4 regions of the Dactylosporangium sp. NBC_01737 genome follow, and region 2 is predicted to be linked to each of the others. Evidence: riboswitches for the same ligand, from Rfam matches in the RefSeq annotation. Region 2 holds a riboswitch; each other region holds the start of a gene.
The links. A riboswitch is a leader RNA that binds a small molecule or an ion and turns the genes downstream of it on or off. The one in region 2 is predicted to bind cobalamin.

Region 1 (3,956 bases), 290 kb from region 2:
GCCACGCCACACCGAGCACCAGGAACGACACGATGAGCGCGGCGGCGGCGCCGACGAGCAGCTGGCCCAGGGTGAGCGGCAGGTCCTGGCGGCCACCGACGCCGTGCGCCAGGACCGGGGTCACCGCGTTCAACGGACCACGAGCTGGAAGAGCACCAGGTGCGACGAGTGCGTCTCCACCTCGAACAACCCGGTCCGGTCGACCCGCAGGTCGAGCGAGGCCGGCGTGCCGGCCGGCAGCGTCAGGGTCTTGTCGTAGCCGTGGACGTGCAGCTCGTCGGCCACGTCGGAGGTGACCGTGATGCGCACCAGGCCGCCCTTGCCGACCTCGATCCGGCCGGTCGGCGGGGTGACCTTCCGCTTCGCGACGGTGACGACGATCTCCTTGTCGACCGCGGAGACCGGCGAGGCGGCCGCGGACGTCGACGCGGCGGCCGGCGATGGCGCGTCGGTCCCCGGGACGGTCGCGATACTGGTCGACGCGGCCGGCGCCGGTGTGCCGGCGGCGGTGGACGGAGGGGACGAGTCGCAGCCGGCGGTGAGGAACGCGAGCAGGCAGGCGGCGGCGACGATGGGGCGGACGGCAGGCACGAAGCAGGCTCCCGGGGCGGCGGGTTCGTTAGGGACGTGAATTTAGCGTCTTGTCGCTCACGGGGGAACCCGGCATCATGTGCCGATGCGATCGGGCAGCACGAAAACGGTCACTACGATCCGGCTCGCGGTGCTGACGATCGTCGCCGCGCTCGGCGTCGTGCTGCCGGCGGGGCCCGCGGCCGCGCACGGGCAGCTGGCGATGTCCGACCCGGTGCAGGACAGCACCGTGGACCAGCCGCGGGCCGACGTGTCGCTGTACTTCACCGAGCAGCCGGCGTCCTTCGCGTGGTTCACCGTCACCGCGCCGTCGGGGCAGCGGGTCGACGGCGGGTGGCGCGGCGGGGAGCCGAAGCGCCTGGACAAGCCCGTCCAGGAGTACTTCCTGGTCGACGGGAAGTTCGAGCCGAAGGTCTACAACACCGGGTTCCCGGCGCTGGTCACCGTGTCGCACTGGCCGGAGCAGGGGCTGTACGTCGTGGCGTACCAGTCGGTCGCCTCCGACGGTGAGGCGGTGAAGGGGCAGCTGCGGTTCACCTACAGCGGCCCGGCGACGGCGGCACCGGCGGGCTGGACCGCGCCGACGGCCGGGCCGTCCGAGGCGCTGACCCGGGCGCTGAGCAAGGAGAGCGCCCCGGCGGCGACCGCCGGGCCGACCGCCGGGCCGCAGCAGGCGCTGCCGCCGCCCGCGACCCCGGCGACGCCGTTCGTGCTCACCGACTGGCTGCTGCCGGGGCTGCTCATCGTGGGTGTCGGCGCCATGATCTGGCTCGCCGCCCGGCGGGCACCGGTGCAGCCGGAGAAGAAACGCCGCAGGGCCGCCCTCCGGTAACGGGGACGGCCGCCGCGATCGGGGCGCTCAGCTGGTCGCGGATCCGCAGGTCAGCTGGATCTGGCCGGTGAGCCGGTCGGCGAACCCGGGGTCGGCGACGACCCGCTGCTGGTACTGCTCGACCTGCGCGTCGCTCAGCCACATGGCGCGGGTGCCGGGCGGCGCCACCGACGTCTCCGGCGCGAGCGGCGGCAGCCGCCGGTGCACGGCCGCGACCAGCAGACCTGCGGTCAGCACGACACACAGGAGGGCGTGCGCCACGGTCCTGCCCACGTCACCTGTTCGGCCCGGTCCGGCGGTACCGAAGGATTTGGGTCACGTTGACGTCACTGGGAGCCGTGGGACACGATGAACCCCGAGCGGTCATAGGGAGGAACCCAGTGCGAGTCTGGGACGGTCCCGCCACTGTGACCGGGGAGCCACCCTCCAGGGCTCGGACCACGGCCGCACACGGCCGGAAGGTCGGGGGGCGGCGGCGATCCGGGAGTCAGGAGACTCCGGCCGCTCATGCCATGACCGGCGGGCGCGGACCCGCTCGATAAGGATGTGCCCGTTGACGTCGCCGTATCCGTTCTCGGCCGTGGTCGGCCTGCCCGACCTGCGCCTCGCCCTGCTGCTCACGGCCGTGTCCCCGGCGATCGGCGGGGTCCTCGTCCGGGGTGAGAAGGGCACCGCCAAGTCGACCGTCGTGCGGGGCCTCGCCACGCTGCTGCCGGAGGTCGACGTCGTCGCCGGCTGCCGCTTCGCCTGCGACCCGGCCGCGCCCGACCCGTCCTGCCCCGACGGCCCGCACTCCCTGGACACGCCCGCCTCGCGCCGCCGCTCCGCTCTGGTGGAGCTGCCCGTCGGCGCGACCGAGGACCGGGTCGTCGGCACCCTTGACCTGCAGCGGGCCCTCGGCGACGGGGTCAAGGCCTACGAGCCCGGCCTGCTCGCCGCCGCCCACCGCGGCGTGCTCTACGTCGACGAGGTCAACCTCCTGCCCGATCACCTCGTCGACCTGCTCCTGGACGCCGCCGCGATGGGCCGCGCCCACGTCGAGCGCGACGGGGTCTCCGTCAAGCACGCCGCCAGGTTCCTCCTCGTCGGCACCATGAACCCGGAGGAGGGCGAGCCGCGCCCGCAGCTCGTCGACCGGTTCGGCCTGGTCGTCGGGGTCACGTCGCCGACCACGCCCGCACCCCGGGCCGAGGTGGTGCGGCGGCGCCTGGCGTACGAGCTGGACCCCGAGACGTTCGCGGCCCGCTTCATCGAGGAGGACGCCGCGCTCGCCGCCCGGATCGCCACCGCCCGGCGCGCGCTGCCCGGGGTGACGCTGCCGGACCGTCAGCTGGACCGGATCGCGCGGATCTGCCTGGCCTACAGGGTGGACGGGCTGCGCGCCGACATCGTCGTGGCCCGCACCGCGGTCGCGCTGGCCGCCTGGCACGGCCGGACCGTGGTGACGAAGGACGACCTGCGCGACGCGGCCCGGCTCGCCCTGCCGCACCGGCGCCGGCGCGACCCGCTCGACCCGCCGGGCGCGGATCAGGAGCGCCTGGAGGAGATCCTGGACCAGGAGCTCGGCGACGACTCCGACGACCCGGACGACGACGCCGACGACGACCCCGCCAACCCCGACGATCCCGACGACGACCCTGATACCGGCGGCCCGTCCACCGCCGGAGAACCGGCCGATTCCGGCGACGGCGGCGGCGGTCCTGGCGGCGCACCGGACAACCCCGGTCCGCCGCCGACAGGTCCGCCGCCCACCGGCGATCACGCCGCGCAGGCGCCGCCCTCGCAGGTCGAACCCACGCCGGGTGAATCCTCCGGCGGGCCGGTCACGCAGCCGGCGGGGGAGCTGGCGTTCGCGCAGGCGCCGTACAAAACGCGGCTGCTGAAGATCGGCGGCCGGGCCAACCGGCAGCAGGGCGCCCACGCCGGCCGGCGCTCACCCGCGCACGGGCGGCACGGGCGGGTCGTGCGGTCACGGCAGCCCACCGGCGGCAAGCTCGTCAGCCTGCACCTGCCCGACAGCGTGCGCGCCGCGGCGTTGCGCGGCTCCCGCAGCGTGCACGCCCAGGACCTCCGCGAGGCGGTCAAGGTGGGCCGGGAGGCCAACCTGGTGCTGTTCGTCGTCGACGCGTCCGGCTCGATGGCCGCCCGGCAGCGCATGACGGTCGTGAAGACCGCCGTGCTGTCGCTGCTGCGCGACGCGTATCAGCGCCGCGACAAGGTCGGCATGATCACCTTCCGCGGTGCGGAGGCCGCGACCGTCCTCGAGCCGACCGCCAGCCACGAGGTCGGCGTGCTGCGCCTGGCCGAGCTGCGCACCGGCGGCCGCACGCCCCTCGCGGCCGGGCTTCGCCAGGCCGCCCGCGCGCTGCACGGCGAGCGGCGCCGCGACGCCCGCCGCCGGCCCCTGCTCGTCATCGTCACCGACGGCCGGGCGACCAGCGGCGCCGACCCGCTGACCGTCGCGCCCGCGCTCGCCGGCGTCCCCGCCGTGGTCGTGGACTGCGAGTCCGGACCCGTCCGGCTCGGCCTCGCC
Region 2 (3,956 bases):
TATGAGCATAAGACCATGTCAGTGGAATCGCAAAGGCGCCCGGAGCTCCCGCGTCAGGAGGCGCGGAAGCTCGCGCGGTAGGACTGCGGCGGGACACCGACGAGGCGGCGGAAGTGCGGGCGCAGGGCGACGCCGTCGGTGAAACCGCAGGCGCGGGCGACCGCGTCGATGTCCAGGTCCGTGGTGGACAGCACGTGCTGGGCGCGCAGCACCCGCTGCTGCAGCAGCCACCGCAGCGGCGAGGAGCCCGTCGTCTCCCGGAAGCGACGATCGAACGTGCGGCGGCTCAGGTGTACCGCCGCGGCCAGGCGATCCACGTCGAGCGTGACGTCCTCCAGGCGCTCCAGCGCGTGGCGCATCGCGTCGCCGACCGCGTCGCCGGCGCGGAGTTGGGGGACCGGGCGCTCGATGAACTGCGCCTGCCCGCCGGCCCGCTGCGGCGCCACGACGAGGGCGCGGGCGGCGGTGTTGGCCACGTCGGGGCCGTGGTCGCGGCGCAGCAGGTGCAGGCACGCGTCGAGGCCGGCGGCGCTGCCGGCGCTGGTCACGACCGTGCCCTCGTCGACGTAGAGCACGTCGTCGACCACCTCGACGGCCGGGAACCTGGCGGCGAACGTGGGCAGGTGCTTCCAGTGCGTGGTGGCCCGCCGCCCGTCGAGCAGCCCGGCCTCGGCGAGGACGAACGCGCCCAGGCACAGACCGACGACGGTGGCACCCTCGTCGTGGGCGCGGCGGAGCCGGTCGAGGATGCCCGGGGCGACCGGGGCGCCACCCGGCGGCCGCCAGCCGGGCACGATGACGACGCCGGCCGCATCGAGGTCGTCGAGGCCGTGCGGGGCGCTGATCGAGATGCCCGCGGTCGTCGACAGCGGGCCGGGATGCTCCCCTGCGGTGCGCACCGCAAAGCCGGCGCCGACGACGCTGAACACCCGCGGCGCGACCGCGACCTCCAGCATCGGGGCGCCGTCGCCGATGAGCACCCCGACTGTCGTGCGCGCGCGGTTCATGGCTTGATCGTATCGGGGGATGGCGTTCCGGCCACTCCTGGTGGCGGCCGGAAGGCAGGAGAGTGGGGTGCATGACCTTCCAGATCCGCCGGTTCGGCGGCCCGACCGCGGTGTTCACCGTCGGCGGCGTCACGTTCATGACCGACCCGACGTTCGACCCGCCCGGTGACTACCCCCTCGGCAACCGGGTGCTGACCAAGACGGCGGCCGCGTCCGGCACCCCGGCGGACGCCGGCACCGTCGACGTCGTGCTGCTGTCCCACGACCAGCACCCTGACAACCTCGACCACTCCGGTCGGGCCTTCGCGGCGTCGGTACCCCTGATCCTCAGCACTCCGGCAGCGGCCGCCCGGCTGGGCGGCCCCGCGGTCGGCCTGCCGCCGTGGACCGAGGTGCACCTGCCCCGGCCCGGTGGCGGCGGCCTCGTGCGGGTCACCGCCGTGCCCGCGCAGCACGGCCCCGACGGCACCGAGCACCTCACCGGCCCGGTCACCGGCTTCGTCCTGCACGGCGACGACCTGCCCACCGTCTACGTCAGCGGCGACAACGCCTCCCTGGATGTCGTGGCGCGGATCGCCGACCGCTTCCCGGCCGTCGACGTCGCGATCCTGTTCGGCGGCAAGGCCCGCACCGTCCTGCTCGGCGACGCCGACCTGACCCTCGGCGCCGCCGGCATGCTCGAGGCGGCCCGCCTCCTCGGCGCGAAGACGGTCCTGCCCGTCCACGTCGACAGCTGGGCCCACTTCACCGAGGGCCCCGACGACGTGCGCGCCGCGTTCGAAGCCGCGGGTAGCGCGGCGCTGCTGGGGTAACCGGATGGGGTGCTCATCGCCCACCTCAGCGACCTCCACATCGGATCGGAGCCGCCGGACCGCCTCGATCGGGTCGTCGCCTACCTGGGCGGCCTGCAGCGCCCGCTCGACGCGATCGTGGTGACCGGCGACGTCGCCGATCACGGCCTGGCCGCCGAGTACGCGCTGTTCGGCAAGCTCCAGCAGCTCGGCGTGCCGGTGCTGGCGCTGCCGGGCAACCACGACGACCGGTCCGTGTTCCGTGGCGAACTCCTCGACGAGGCGCCGGCGACCGGTCCCGTGAACCGGGTCGAGACCGTCGCCGGGACCGTGTTCGCGCTGTGCGACTCCAGCGTCCCGGGGCATGCCGAGGGCCGGCTGGACGACGACACCCTCGACTGGCTCGACCGCACCCTCGCGGCGACCGCCGGCACGCCCGCGTTCGTGTGCTGCCACCATCCGCCGGTGCCGGTCGGCAAGCCCGCCGCGGACCAGGTCCGCCAGCTCGGCGCGGGCCGGCTCGCCGAGGTCCTCGGCCGGCACCCGGACGTGGTCGCCGTCCTCTGCGGCCACGTCCACAGCGCCGCGGTGAGCACGTTCGCGGGCGTGCCGGTCCTGGCCGCACCGGGCGTCGAGTCCACGATGCTGCTGCCCTGGGAGCCACCGGACCGGCCGGAGGCGCCGCCGGCGCTCGCGTTCCACCTCCTGCGGGACGGCCGCCTCACGACACACTTCCGGCTGTGCGTCTAAGCTCACCGGCGGCATGAACTGATGCGAGGTGCCCCGGGCGACCGGGGAGAATCGGGAAGCCGGTGTGAATCCGGCACGGGCCCGCCGCGGTGATCGGGGAGCTGCCGTCCATGCACGCGCGACAACGTGTGCGGTCACTGGCCTGCGGGCTGGGAAGGCGGACGGTCAGGCGTTGATCCGAGAGTCCGAAGACCGGCCTCGCGTTCACCGCCCGCCCCGCGCCGGGGCCGGCCTGAGCAGCGGGAGCCTGCCCACATGAGCACCGACCTGTATGACGTCGTGCACCGCCGCCGCGACGTGCGCGGCCAGTTCACCGGGGCGCCGATCCCCGCCGAGGTCCTCGACCGCGTGCTCGGCGCGGCCCACGCGGCGCCCAGCGTCGGGCTGTCGCAGCCGTGGGACTTCGTCCTCGTGCGTGATCCCGGCCTGCGCGGCGCGTTCCACGACCACGTGCGGCAGGAGCGGGACACGTTCGCCGCCACCCTGGACGGTGCGGCCGCCGGGACGTTCGCCCGCATCAAGATCGACGGTGTACTGGAGTCGACCCTGTCCGTGGTCGTCACCTACGACGCCGGTCGCGGCGGTCCGGCGGTGCTCGGCCGGCACGCGATCGCCGACGCCGGCCTGTACTCGGTCTGCCTCGCCATCCAGAACCTGTGGCTGGCGGCCACCGCCGAGGGTCTCGGCGTGGGCTGGGTGTCGTTCTACCGCGAGCCGTTCGTCCGTGACCTGCTCGGCATCCCCGACGGCATCCGCCCCGTCGCGTGGCTGTGCCTCGGCCCGGTGACGCACCTGGAGGCGGTGCCGGACCTCGAACGGCACGGCTGGCGTAGCAGGATTCCGCTGGTCGAGGCGCTGCATCACGACCGCTGGTAGCTGTCGGCTAGGCAGGGCCGAAGTGTCATCCGGGTGACTCCACGATAGTTACGCTGCGTGCCATTCTCATTACGCAACGTGATCCACCCATCGTCTGAGGAGGCGAATCCCAATGGCACAGGCCACCACGGAAACCGGCACCAGCACCGAGATGAAGAAGATCGTGGTCCGCAAGGCGGGCGCGGTGCGGCTGACCAGGCTCTGCAACAACTACTGCTACGGCATGTGCTGCTGCGCCGAGTTCCTGGGCTGACGACACACCGGTAGGCCGACACCGCGGGACACCCGGCCGGGGGCGCAACCCACCCTCACCCCCGGCCGGGGTCCCACCAGCAGAGGAGATCTGGCATGCCGACCGGTTCAGTGGCGCTGCACGACCTGCGGTACCTCGACGAGGGCGACCGGGTCGTCGTCGGCCGCACCGACTGCGACTCCTACGGCGTGTTTCCGCCCGACGGTGCCGCACTGCTCCGGGAGGTCGCCGGAGGCCGCCCGCCGCAGGACGCCGCCGCCTGGTACACCGACCGCTACG
Region 3 (3,956 bases), 3.8 Mb from region 2:
AGGCCCATGACGCCGAGGCCGACCGGCCGCCACCGCGGGTTGGACGCCGCCGCCTCCGCGCTCGGGTAGTAGTTGATGTCGATGACCCGGTCCAGGAACGTGACCGCGGTGCGGACCGTGGCCCGCAGCCGCTCCCAGTCCATGCCGTCGCCGGTCAGGTGCGCGGCGAGGTTGACTGAACCGAGGTTGCACACGGCGGTCTCGCCGTCGCTGGACACCTCGACGATCTCGGTGCACAGGTTCGACAGGTGCACGACCTCGCCGGGCGTGCCGGTCTGGTTGCTGAGCCGGTTCGACGGGTCCTTGAACGTCATCCAGCCGTTGCCGGTCTGCGCCAGGGTGCGCATCATCCTGCCGAACAGGTCGCGGGCCTTGACGGTCCGCACCGCCTTCCCCTCCTGCTCCGCTGCGCGGTACGCCTCGTCGAAGGCCGCCCCGTACAGGTCGGGCAGCTCCGGCGCCCCGGCCGGGTCGATGAGCGACCAGTCCGCGTCGGCCTCGACGCGGCGCATGAACTCGTCGGGGATCCAGTTGGCGAGGTTGAGGTTGTGGGTGCGCCGCGCGTCCTCGCCGGTGTTGTCCCGCAGTTCCAGGAACTCCTCGACGTCCGGGTGCCACGGCTCCAGGTACACGCAGGCCGCGCCCTTGCGCCGCCCGCCCTGGTTCACGGCGGCCACGGACGCGTCGAGGGTGCGCAGCCACGGCACGATGCCGTTGGACAGGCCGTTGGTGCCCCGGATCAGCGCGCCCCGCGACCGTACCCGCGACCACGAGATGCCGATCCCGCCCGCGAACTTCGACAGCTTCGCCACCTGCGCGTACCGGTCGTAGATCGAGTCGAGCTCGTCACGCGGCGAGTCGACGAGGAAGCACGACGACATCTGCGTGTGTGCCGTGCCGGAGTTGAACAGGGTCGGCGAGCTCGGCAGGTACGCCAGCGACGACATCAGCCGGTAGAACCCGATCGCCTCGGCGGGGGTGGTCGACAGCCCGCACGCGACCCGCAGCAGCCAGTACTGCGGCGTCTCCACCACCAGCCGCGTCGAAGGGTGCCGCAGCAGGTACCGGTCGGCGACGGTGCGCAGCCCGAAGTACTCGAACCGCAGGTCCGCGGTGAGGTCGACGGCGTCGTCGAGCTTGCGCGCGTTGACCGCCACGAACTGCGCGGTCCCGGCGCCGATCAGCCCCTCGGCGTGCCCGACCCGGATCGCCTGGCTGAACGACGCGATGCCCTGCCCGCGGACCTCCTTGTCGAGGTACGCCGCCAGCAGCCGCGCCGCGAGCCGCGAGTACTGCGGCTCCTCACCGATCATGTCCGCCGCCGTCTGGATCGACAGCCGGTCCAGTTCCGCGGTGGTCGCGCCGTCGTACAGGCCGCTGATGGTCTTCGTCGCCACCCGCAGCGGGTCGACGTCGTCGAGGTCGTCCGCCCACCGCCCGACCGCCCGCACGATCTTGTTCACGTCGACCGGCTCGGCCGCGCCGTTGCGCTTGCGGACCTGCATCTGCGCCCGTCGCTGGACCGGCGCATCCTGCGCGGTCGTCTGCGTGAGTGTCACCCTGGTGCTCCTCTTGCTCGTCTCCGGAAAGAGGCGAACGCGGGACACGCAGGCGGGGACGGCACGGCTCGCCTGGCGGTCCGGGCACGTCACAGCCGTCGGCCGTCCCACGCGGCCTCGGACCGCCGCACCCGGTCCTCCGGCGTGCGGCGCTGCTGGCAGGTCTTCGGACTCGCGGGCACGGTCACGGCGCTCGCCGCGAACCTCCTACCGGCCGTCACTTCCCAGGCCCGGATGGCCCAGTGTTCACTCGACGGCTTTCGTTCCTGCTCACCGCTGCGGGGCAGTCCCGGTCTCGCACCGGGTTCCCTCTTGCCTCGACCGGACTGGATACCCGGCCGAACCAGCTGCGCCACGGACTATATCTGGTGGCAACCGGGAACACGCACACCACATGTCGTGCCGGCGTGTCGCATCACGATCACCGGCCGCCGGGGGTCGCCGGCGGCCAGGATCGTCCCGTGGTCACGGGTTGGCGGTCAGGCGAAGTCGAACAGCGGCGGGAAGGCGAGCACGACGATCCACGCCCAGGCGGCGTAGACCGGCAGGTGGCGGGTCTGCCACAGCTCCAGGGCGGCGAACCTGCCCTGGCGGCGGATGAAACGCAGCAGGAGCAGTGCCGAGCCGGCCAGGTTGACCAGCAGGATCACGTTTTCGCCGAGGGCGGCGGCCTTGTTGGGGGTGGTGCCGAACTCCGTCACGCGGCCGGTGATCTCGATGAGCACCAGGAAGTCGATGGCGAGGGCACTGAGCACCAAGGCGAGCTGGAGCTTGTCGAAGCCGCCGGGCGGGGCGAGGGGGTCGCGGGCGGAGATGGAGTACAGCAGCAGGCCCAGGACCACGACCAGCAGCAGGTCGAACAGGATCAGGGCCTCGCGCTCGACGTCGATGCGGGAGGCGGTGACGCCGACGGCGATGAGGAACGCGAGCAGCACCGCCGTGAACAGCGGGGTGAACAGGCGGGTCAGGACGGGGGCGATGTTCTCCACCACGCTCTGCTTGGCCTCCACCAGCCAACCGGCGACGACGACCGTCGCCATGGCGCCGCACGGGATCAGCCAATGGCTGACGAACGTCTCGGGCTGCACGCCGATGGCCTCGAACGTGCCGAACATGAACGCGGTGAGGACGCCGCCGCCGAGGGCGATGAGGACGAAGTAGACGAACACCTCGCCGGTGAAGCGGATGAAGTCCATGTGTCGGCGGGTGGAGCGCCAGTCGTCGGCGACATACGCCAGGCCGACCACCAGCCACAGCGCGATGGGCAGGTGGATGGCGGTGATGACCAGCGACTGCGAGTCCCCGCCGAGCGGATAGACGTTGGCGGCGACGGCACCGAGCACGAACAGCGTGGCGACGACCGCAATCAGCGGGCGCGACGCCCGCCGGCGCCAGGCGAGGAACCCGGCCAGCCACGGCAGGGTGAACAGGGCGATGTTGGTCGCGTAGAACACGCCGTCGTCGTCGAGGTCCATGCCGAACAGCTCCGGCACCTTGAACGTCGCGGCGGCGCCGGCGGCGCAGCCGATCATCACCCACAGGGTGCGCCGGGAGCGGGTGTCGGCGGCGGGGGTGCCGGGCTCGCCGGTGAGGACCAGCTGCTTCCACAGCCGCTCGGAGTGCTCCCGGGCGAACTCGCGGGACAGCTCGTCGAGGCTGCCCATGCGCTTGACCGCGACGAGGAACGCCTCGTCCTCGCTGAGGCCGGCGGCGACGAGCTCGTCGACGGAGCCGCGCAGGTGGTCCTCGAGCTCGTCGGCGTCGGGCGTCTGCAGCTCGCGGCGGCGTTGCACGTATTGCCGCCATTGCCCGATCTGCGCCTCGAGGCCCTCGTCCGGTGTCGTCATGACGGGCCCTCCAATGGGATGCCGGTGAAGGGGGCGCGCCAGATCTCCTTGAGCGTGTCGACGACCGTGTCCCACTGGCGGCGCTGCTCGGCGAGCTCGGCGAGCCCCTGGTCGGTGACGCGGTAATACTTGCGGCGCCGCTCCCCCGCCACCGCGTGCCAGGTCGACTCGACGTGGCCGAGCCGCTCGAGGCGGTGCAGCAGCGGATAGAGCAGGCCTTCGGTCCAGTCCAGTTCGCCGCCGGAGAGCTCGTTGATGCGCTTGAGGATGGCGTACCCATAGCTCTCGCCCTCGGCGAGGATGCCGAGCACGAGCGGCGTGGCCGACGCGGCCACCAGGTCCTTGGCAACCTTCACGGACATCACACCCCTAGAAGTACGATGCATAGTACTTCTAGGTATCAAGCTCCGCAATGATCGACTGAAGTACCTATGGATTGCATATACCGATGGCCGGTATAGTGGCGGCATGGCGATGCACGAGCCGACGTTCTACATCCTGACCGCCCTCGCCGAGCGACCCCAGCACGGCTACGGGATCATGCAGACGG
Region 4 (3,956 bases), 3.8 Mb from region 2:
CCGCCTGGCACGGCAACCCGCACACCCGCAACGCAATCGTCGCCGCTCTCGCCGGCCCTGGCGCGCTCACCGCCGGCCCGCTCGCCGCGGCCTTGGAGCCGCTGCTGCGCGCCGAATCGGCGGACCCGCGCCGGTACGGTGCCCGGGAAAGAGGCTGGTCCAGCAATCAGGTGACCAACGACGAACGCCTGCTCGCCGCGTGCCGCGCCGCACTCGCCGGCACCGGCGGAGTCCCGGCATGACGATCGAGGTCCACGACTACGACCCGGGCTGGCCCGAGCTGGCGCGGCTGGCCGTTGCCGAGCTGGCCGCCGCGCTGCCCGGGCGGCTCCAGGCCATCGAGCACGTGGGCAGCACCGCGGTGCCGGGTCTGGCCGCGAAGCCGGTCATCGACCTGATGGCCGCGACGGCCGCCCTCGACGCCGTGACGGCGGCCGACGACGTGCTGGGGCGGCTCGGGTACCGGCGGCTGGAGACCGGCATGCGCGAGCGGCTGTTCTACCGGCGGGAGGGCGAACCCGCCGCCTACCACCTGCACGTCGTCACGGCCGAGTCGTGGGACACCCGCAACGAGCGGCTCCTGCGCGACCACCTGCTGCGGCACCCGGCCGACCGCGACGCGTACGGCGCGCTCAAACGCGAGCTCGCCGCCGCCGGGCACGACGGTGACACGTACACCCGCGCCAAGACCGCGCTCATCCAGCGCATGGTCGACGCGGCGCGGGCGGGCAAGGGCCTGCCGCGGGTCGATGTCTGGGAGGACTGAGCGGCACTCAGCGTCGTAACAGCAACGCTGCCGCATGATGTCGCGCATGCGAGCGGTCATGTTCCATGCGTACGGTCCGCCCGAGGTCCTCACCGAGGCGGAGGTGCCGGCGCCGGTGCCGAAGGGCGACCAGGTGCTCGTGCGGGTGCATACCACGACGGTGACGTCCGCCGAGTGCGGGATGCGCCGCGGGGAGCCCCGGTGGGGGCGGCTGATCCTCGGGCCGCGCCGCCCGCGCAAGGGCATCCGCGTGCTCGGGCTGGAGTTCGCCGGTGAGGTCGCCGCGGTCGGCCCGGCCGTGCGCCGGACCCAGGTCGGCGAGCGGGTCTTCGGGTTCACGGGCTTCGGCGTGGGCGCGAACGCCGAGTACAAGTGCCTGTCCGAGCGGGCGTCGTTCACCACGATCCCGCCCGGCGTCAGCTACGCGGACGCGGCGGCCAGCGTCGACGGGTTCACCACCGCCTGGTACTTCCTGCACACCCTCGCCAAGATCCGGGCCGGGCAGCGGGTCCTGGTCATCGGCGGGTCCGGCAGCATCGGCACGTACGCCGTCCAGGTCGCCGCCCACGCCGGCGCGGAGGTCCACGCCGTCTGCAGCGGCCGCAACGCGGCGCTGGTGAAGGAGCTCGGCGCCGGCCGCGTCTTCGACTACACCGTCGAGGACTTCACCACCAGCGGCGAACGCTACGACGTCGTCTTCGACACCGTCAGCCGCAGCTCGTTCGCCGCGTCCCGGCCGGTCCTGGCCCCGCGCGGCTGCTACCTGCCGACGACCGGCCTGGTGAACAACGTCCACGCGTGGCGGACCGCGGTCACCGGCGGCCCCCGCGTGCGCACCGGCATGTCGGTGCGCAAGCACGCCGCCCTCGCCGAGCTGCGCGAACTGCTGGCCCAGCAACGGATCCGCGTCGTCATCGACCGCACGTACCCGCTGTCGGAGATCGTCGAGGCCCACCGCCAAGTCGACAGTGGACACAAGACCGGCAACGTCGTCATCACGGTCGTCGAGGGCTGAGCGCGGGAACTCCCCGGCCGCCCGGCGTGGCGGTCGGGGAGTCCGCGTGCGCGCTCAGGCGGATGCGGTGAGCACGGGAGAGCGCGGCGACGACGTGATCACCGAGGCGGCGATCAGCCACAGCGGCAGCAGCAGGTACACCACCATCGCCGCGGGGCCGAGGACGCCGGCGACGCCGAGGACGACGGTGGCCACGGCGAACCACTTCGGCAGGGTCGACGGCCGCGGTCGTGGTGCTGACGATGTTCGAGGACGACGACTCCGTCTTCGCCGCCATGCGCGCCGGCGCCCGCGGCTACCTGCTCAAGGGTGCCGAGCAGGACGAGATCGTCCGCGCGATCCGCGCCGCCGCCGCGGGCGAGGCCATCTTCGGCCCGCAGATCGCCCAGCGGATCATCGCCCACTTCGCCGCCGGCGCCGGGTCGGTCGCGGCGGCGTTCCCGTCGCTCACCGACCGGGAGCGGGAGGTCCTGGACCTCGTCGCCGCCGGCAAGGGCAACGCGACGATCGCCCACGACCTGATGATCAGCCTCAAGACCGTGCGCAACCACGTGTCGAACATCTTCACCAAGCTGCAGGTGTCCGACCGTTCCCAGGCGATCGTGAAGGCCCGCGAGGCCGGCCTCGGCGGCGCCTGAGCCGCGGCGACGTATCATGGCGCGCAGTGCTGGTTCGCTCCTGCCACCGCAGGGGCGTCGTAAGAGGGAACCCGGTGAGAATCCGGGGCTGCCCCGCAGCGGTGAGCAGGAACGACCGCCGTCATGAGCACTGGGTCCGCGAGGGCCTGGGAAGCGACGGCCAGTAGGTGACCGGAGACGGTCGTGCCCGCGAGTCCGAAGACCTGCCCGCACCGCGTGCGCGACCCCGCGCACGCCGCCGACGGCTGCGCGGGCTGGCCAGGGCGACCCGGTGCGGGTCTCGCGCCGCGGTCCGCCGTGCTGTGTCCTCCCGGGTGGTCGTCGACCACCTCGAGGGAAGGGACACCGGCGTGACCACGACGCCATTCGGCCTGAGCACCGTGCTCGGCTACCCGCGCATCGGCCCCGACCGGGAGCTCAAACGAGCCCTGGAGTCCTACTGGGCCGGTCGCATCGACGCGGCCGCACTGCACCGCGTGGGCGCGCAGCTGCGCGCCGGCGTGTGGCGGGACCTGCGCCGCACCGGCGTGGACGCGATCCCGTCGAACACGTTCTCGTTCTACGACCACATGCTCGACGCCGCGGTCGCCGTCGGCGCGGTCCCGGACCGGTTCCGGCGCCTGGGCCTCGGCGAGCTCGACACGTACTTCGCGATGGCCCGCGGCACCGTCGGCGAACCGGCGCTGGAGCTGACGAAGTGGTTCGCCACCAACTACCACTACCTGGTCCCGGAGATCGGCCCGGACACCGTCTTCGTCGCCCGGCCGGGCAAGCCGGCCGCCGAGTTCGCCGAGGGCCGCGAGCTGGGCATGACGACCCGCCCGGTGCTGGTCGGCCCGGCCACGTTCCTGCTGCTGTCCAAGGCGGCGGCCGGCGCGCCGGAAGGGTTCCGGCCGTTCGACCGCCTGGACGACCTCGTCACCGTGTACGGGGAGCTGCTCGCCAAGCTCGCCGACGCCGGGGTCGTCTGGGTCCAGCTGGACGAGCCGGCGTACACCGCCGACCGCACGGCCGCCGAGGTCGACGCGTTGCGGGCCGCCTACACGCGGCTCGGCGCCCTGCAGCAGCGGCCGCGGCTGTTCGTCGCGTCCTACTTCGGGGAGCTCGGCGACGCGCTGCCGGCGCTGCTGGCCACGCCCGTCGAGGCGGTCGGCATCGACCTGGTCGCCGGCCCCGGCAACGTCGCCCGGCTGGCCGGCTGCGGGCCGATCCCCGGCCGGACGATCGTCGCCGGGCTGGTCGACGGGCACAACATCTGGCGCACCGACCTGCGCGCCGCCGTCGCCCGCGCCGCGGTGCTCACCGGCATCGCCGACGACGTCGTGGTGTCCACGTCGTGCTCGCTGCTGCACGTACCGGTGGACCTCGACGACGAACCGGGCCTGGACCAGCAGCTGCGGGCGCGGCTGGCGTTCGCGCGGCAGAAGGCGGGCGAGGTCGTCCAGCTCGGCCGGGCCCTGCGCGACGGGGTGGCGGTCCTGCCCGAACCGCCAGGGGCACCGCCCGCACAATGGCGCGACGACGAGGTCCGGTCCCG

Region 1: it holds a riboswitch for cobalamin, as region 2 does, so the genes downstream of both, OHA72_RS59565 (VWA domain-containing protein) here and bluB (5,6-dimethylbenzimidazole synthase) in region 2, are expected to answer to the same signal.
Region 3: it holds a riboswitch for cobalamin, as region 2 does, so the genes downstream of both, OHA72_RS39875 (ribonucleoside-diphosphate reductase subunit alpha) here and bluB (5,6-dimethylbenzimidazole synthase) in region 2, are expected to answer to the same signal.
Region 4: it holds a riboswitch for cobalamin, as region 2 does, so the genes downstream of both, metE (5-methyltetrahydropteroyltriglutamate--homocysteine S-methyltransferase) here and bluB (5,6-dimethylbenzimidazole synthase) in region 2, are expected to answer to the same signal.

Annotation. Positions count from the first base shown of each region.
Region 1 covers NZ_CP109153.1:12,907,636-12,911,591, reverse strand. The annotation lists gene OHA72_RS59585 (hypothetical protein) at 1-124, opposite strand, end outside; gene OHA72_RS59580 (hypothetical protein) at 130-591, opposite strand; gene OHA72_RS59575 (copper resistance CopC family protein) at 677-1,423, shown strand; gene OHA72_RS59570 (hypothetical protein) at 1,451-1,696, opposite strand; cobalamin riboswitch at 1,795-1,920, shown strand; gene OHA72_RS59565 (VWA domain-containing protein) at 1,977-3,956, shown strand, end outside.
Region 2 covers NZ_CP109153.1:12,617,421-12,621,376, reverse strand. The annotation lists gene OHA72_RS58125 (GlxA family transcriptional regulator) at 54-1,007, opposite strand; gene OHA72_RS58120 (MBL fold metallo-hydrolase) at 1,079-1,819, shown strand; gene OHA72_RS58115 (metallophosphoesterase) at 1,829-2,548, shown strand; cobalamin riboswitch at 2,559-2,763, shown strand; gene bluB (5,6-dimethylbenzimidazole synthase) at 2,804-3,424, shown strand; gene OHA72_RS58105 (hypothetical protein) at 3,537-3,677, shown strand; gene OHA72_RS58100 (hypothetical protein) at 3,773-3,956, shown strand, end outside.
Region 3 covers NZ_CP109153.1:8,774,032-8,777,987, reverse strand. The annotation lists gene OHA72_RS39875 (ribonucleoside-diphosphate reductase subunit alpha) at 1-1,505, opposite strand, end outside; cobalamin riboswitch at 1,700-1,922, opposite strand; gene OHA72_RS39870 (permease prefix domain 1-containing protein) at 2,039-3,406, opposite strand; gene OHA72_RS39865 (PadR family transcriptional regulator) at 3,403-3,762, opposite strand; gene OHA72_RS39860 (PadR family transcriptional regulator) at 3,881-3,956, shown strand, end outside.
Region 4 covers NZ_CP109153.1:8,814,956-8,818,911, forward strand. The annotation lists gene OHA72_RS40060 (hypothetical protein) at 1-242, shown strand, start outside; gene OHA72_RS40065 (GrpB family protein) at 239-766, shown strand; gene OHA72_RS40070 (NAD(P)-dependent alcohol dehydrogenase) at 813-1,781, shown strand; gene OHA72_RS40075 (hypothetical protein) at 1,836-1,976, opposite strand; gene OHA72_RS40080 (LuxR C-terminal-related transcriptional regulator) at 2,024-2,419, shown strand; cobalamin riboswitch at 2,433-2,644, shown strand; gene metE (5-methyltetrahydropteroyltriglutamate--homocysteine S-methyltransferase) at 2,770-3,956, shown strand, end outside.